One region of the Pseudoalteromonas sp. SA25 genome, then DNA from elsewhere that is predicted to be linked to it. Evidence: predicted binding sites of a transcription regulator. Region 1 holds the regulator's gene; the other holds the start of a gene.

Region 1 (2,211 bases):
GGATGCTGACTTAGGTTTAGCAAACTGTGATGTGATGCTTGGTTTACGTGTAGAGCGCAATTTATCACACGTTTTGTCAGGTGAATGTGAGCTTGACGAGATTTTAGTTGAAGGGCCTGCTGGTATTAAAATTGTACCCGCTACATCGGGCTCGCAAAGTATGGTTGAATTATCGCCATCTGAGCATGCCGGGCTAATTCGTGCATTTAGCGAATTGAATACCGAATTTGATATTTTAATTGTAGATACAGCCGCTGGTATTTCAGACATGGTGCTAAGCTTCTCACGAGCAGCACAAGATGTAATGGTTGTAGTGTGCGATGAACCAACATCAATAACCGATGCTTACGCACTTATTAAAGTATTAAGCCGCGAGCACGGTGTTTATAAGTTCAAAATTGTTGCCAATATGGTCCGCAGTATGCGTGAAGGCACTGAATTGTTTGCAAAACTATCTAAAGTTACCGATCGCTTTTTAGATGTTTCAATGGAGCTAGTAGCAACGGTTCCTTATGACGAAAATATGCGCAAAGCAACACGTCGCCAAAAGGTGATTGTTGAGCTCTTTCCAAGTTCGCCAGCCGCTCTCGCGTTTAAAGCGCTGGCGACAAAAGCAGTTAAATGGCCAATACCAAATCAACCATCTGGGCATTTAGAGTTTTTCATTGAGAAACTAGTAAACGGCTAATTATGACAACATTGGTGAATAGAGCTATGGGATATCAATCAACACAAAACTTAAATGTGATTGTTGAGAAACATGCATCACTTGTTAAAAAAGTGGCATGTCATCTAATTGCTCGATTACCACCTAGCGTTCAGCTTGATGATTTAATTCAATCAGGAATGATAGGTTTAATAGAAGCTTCAAAAAACTTTGATGCAACAAAAGGCGCAAGCTTTGAAACCTTCGCCGGTATTCGTATTCGCGGGGCTATGCTTGATGAAATGCGTCGTGGTGATTGGGCTCCTCGTTCAGTACACCGTAAAAGCCGACAAGTTGCAGAAGCAATTACTGGGCTCGAAAGCAGTCTGAATCGCGAACCAACAGATACAGAAGTTGCTGAAAAACTTGAAATTTCACTCAATGAGTACCATCATATCTTAAATGATGTTAATACCAGTAAAGTATTAGGCATAGAAGACCTTGGTGTAGATGAGGATGTTATTACTCCCGTAGGCCAAGATTTAGCGCTAGACAAACCTTTTAATAATGTTAAAAATGATCGGTTTAATGAGTCTTTGCTAAATGCAATAAAGTCATTACCAGAGCGTGATGCAATGGTACTTTCTTTATACTATAACGATGAAATGAATTTAAAAGAAATAGGACATATACTCGATGTAAGCGAATCGCGTGTAAGTCAGATACATGGTCAGGCGATGATTAAGCTTAAAGCTAAAATCAATGACTGGATAAACTAGTAGTAAGTAAACTAAGGTTAATACCTCACTGGGGGATGTTTTGGATAAAAACATGAAAATTCTTGTAGTTGATGATTTTTCAACGATGAGACGAATTATAAAAAACCTATTACGTGACTTAGGTTTCACTAATGTTCAAGAAGCTGATGACGGGTCTACAGCTTTGCCTATGTTACAAAATCAAGTATTTGATTTTGTGGTTACAGATTGGAATATGCCGGGAATGCAAGGTATTGACCTTTTAAGAGCAATTCGTGCAGATGATAAGTTAAAACATATCCCTGTACTGATGGTAACGGCAGAAGCTAAAAAAGAACAAATAATAGCTGCAGCGCAAGCTGGCGTTAATGGTTATATTGTTAAGCCATTTACGGCTGGAACATTAAAAACTAAATTAGAAAAAGTATTTGAACGCTTAGGCTAATGATGGGGGAGAGGCTTATGTCAGCACCAGCTGCGCCTCAAATAACGTTAGAACAAGCTCGTCAACTCGTCATTTATTTAGAAAACGATGAGCAAGATAAAGCTAATCAGTTGATTTTAGAGACAGCTTCGCAAGAGCAGTCTAAATTATTTGCTGAAGTTGGGAAGTTGACTCGTCAACTGCACGAAGCACTTAAAAGCTTTGAGCTTGATACTCGCTTAACTAACATAACGACAGATGCGATTCCAGATGCTAAAAAGCGGCTTAATTATGTTATAGAAATGACAGAAAATGCGGCTAATAAAACAATGGATGCTGTTGAGGCTAGTTTACCTATAGCTCAGCAACTTGCAGATGAAATA
Region 2 (2,211 bases), on a different contig from region 1:
ATTTGCGCTGTAAGAAAACGCCCGACTCAATGTGATGTGTATATGGGAACTGATCAAATATAGCAAAGCGCTTAACGTTGTGCGTACGTGTTAGGTGATCAAGGTCACGCTCAAGGGTTTCAGGATTACACGATATATAAATTATGCTTTCGTAGTTAGCCACTAAGTCACACGTTAATTCATCCATGCCCGCGCGCGGTGGATCAACTAATATGGTTTGGCAGTCATAGCTTTTAAGGTCAATACCGTCTAAACGAGAGAAAGTACGCTCGCCATTCATTGCTTGAGTAAACTCTTCACTAGACATACGAATAATATCTAAGTTCTCTACGTTATTTTTAGCAATATTGTATTGAGCAGAATGAACAGATGATTTTGATATTTCTGTTGCTAATACTTTATTAAAACAGCCCGCTAACGCAATTGAAAAGTTACCGTTACCGCAATACAGTTCTAATAAATCATTTTTAAGTGGTTTACATAAATCTTGCGCCCACTCCAGCATATTAATATTTACTTTTGCATTAGGCTGAGTAAAGCTATTTTCTACTTGTTGATAAATAAGCTCTTGACCATTAACTGTTAAACGCTCAGTTACAAAGTCATCACCCAGCACTTCTTTTTGTTTGCGAGCACGACCGATAAAGTCAATTTTGTATTTACTGCTTAGTTTTTCTTTAAGCGCTTTAATTTCACTTAACCATTCATCATCAAGTGGTTTGTGATAAAGCAAGCTTACTAAAATTTCACCGCTTAGCGTGGATAGGTAATCGATTTGAAATAACTTACGACGTAATATTTCACAAGGCTTAAGATGCTCAATCATCACCTGCATTATTTCACCAACTAGAGGCGCTGCTGGATCAAATGTATCAACACGGATTTTTTCTTTTGTTTGTTGATCAAACATAATGTGAAACAGATCGTCACCGTCGTGCCATACTCTAAATTCAGCACGTTGGCGGTAGTTAGTTGGCTCTGAGCTAAATACTTCTAGTTGCTCCACACCAAAACGTTGGAACTGTGCACTAATACGCTGCTCTTTTTCACTTAACTGCGTTTGGTACTGTGTGGTATCTATTTTAATAACTGCCATTAACGCTACTACCTTATCTAAGATCTGTTTATCGGCGCTATTGTAGGGAGCGCTGCGTATTTGTCTAGTTTTGGCTAGCATTTATGCTGTTTTATTGAACATTGTACTTTAGTTTTTATTGTTATAGCCGATAATAAACTACGCACGCTTAGGAGACGAATCATGAAAATAGGTAATTATGGCTTTACGCCAAACAACAACATCAATAAATTCAATAATAAAGCTGATATACAGCAACCTACAATTACGTCTCCTCAAGATAGCTATCAACAACGAGGCCGAGAGTTGGCCGCAAAGGTGCTTGGCGATAAAATGGCTGAGCAGCTTGGGTTGCCTATCGCAGAAAAAAAAGCAGATAAACCACTATTTGATTTTGATGAAATAGTAAAAAACGTACTCGATTTTGTAAGTAGTGCTGTTAATAAAGCAAAAGCTAACGGCGCTGATGACGAAAAGCTCAAAGATATGCTAGGCGATGCGCGCAAAGGAGTCCAAATAGGGATTGATGACGCTGTTGATGAACTCAAAGGTACTGGCGTATTTAATGATGACATGGAAGAGGGCATTAATAAGTCCAAAGAGGGAATTTACAATGGGCTGGATAAGTTTGAAGAGTCGTTATTTAACCCACAACCTGCCAGCGTAAATATAAGCCAGGCCCAATACGTCAGTATGACGAGTAATGCAGAATATAAATTTACTACAGCAGAAGGCGATGAGGTAAGTATTAGCTTTGCTGATGCATTTGAATCTCAATCGGCAAGTGGCTATCAGCAAAATAGTAATAGTGAGTCGTTTGCAAGCTCATCATCGCAATCTCGACAGGTATCATTTTCGATGTCGGTAAATGGTGACTTAAACGAGCAAGAGCAAGAAGCTATTAATGCGATGATGGAAGACTTACAAGATTTAAGTAAAACCTTTTTTGGTGGTGATTTAGATGAAGCATTTGAACAAGCGCAAGAGCTGAGTTTAGACAGCGAGCAGCTGGTGGCTTTTTCTATGGATTTACGCCAAACAAAAACAATAGCAACAGTTAAAAGCTATGAAGAATATAAACCAGCACCAGAAAAACAAGTAGCAGAGGGGTTAGCCCCTTTTAATGACGACCTTAA

The links. The regulator FliA, encoded in region 1, starts transcription of late flagellar genes. The targets are predictions, from matches to a motif close to CTAAAGNTNNNNNNNNNNNNGCCGATA.
Region 2: GQR45_RS20415 (DUF5610 domain-containing protein) is a predicted target of FliA. The motif match lies at 1,203-1,229, and genes of this name have one in related genera.

The regions. Positions count from the first base shown of each region.
Region 1 is NZ_WTKV01000005.1:41,467-43,677, forward strand. Features, by position in the region: gene GQR45_RS05440 (MinD/ParA family protein) at 1-688, shown strand, start outside; gene GQR45_RS05445 (RNA polymerase sigma factor FliA) at 715-1,425, shown strand; gene cheY (chemotaxis response regulator CheY) at 1,466-1,849, shown strand; gene GQR45_RS05455 (protein phosphatase CheZ) at 1,867-2,211, shown strand, end outside.
Region 2 is NZ_WTKV01000036.1:22,649-24,859, forward strand. Features, by position in the region: gene trmA (tRNA (uridine(54)-C5)-methyltransferase TrmA) at 1-1,096, opposite strand, end outside; gene GQR45_RS20415 (DUF5610 domain-containing protein) at 1,259-2,211, shown strand, end outside.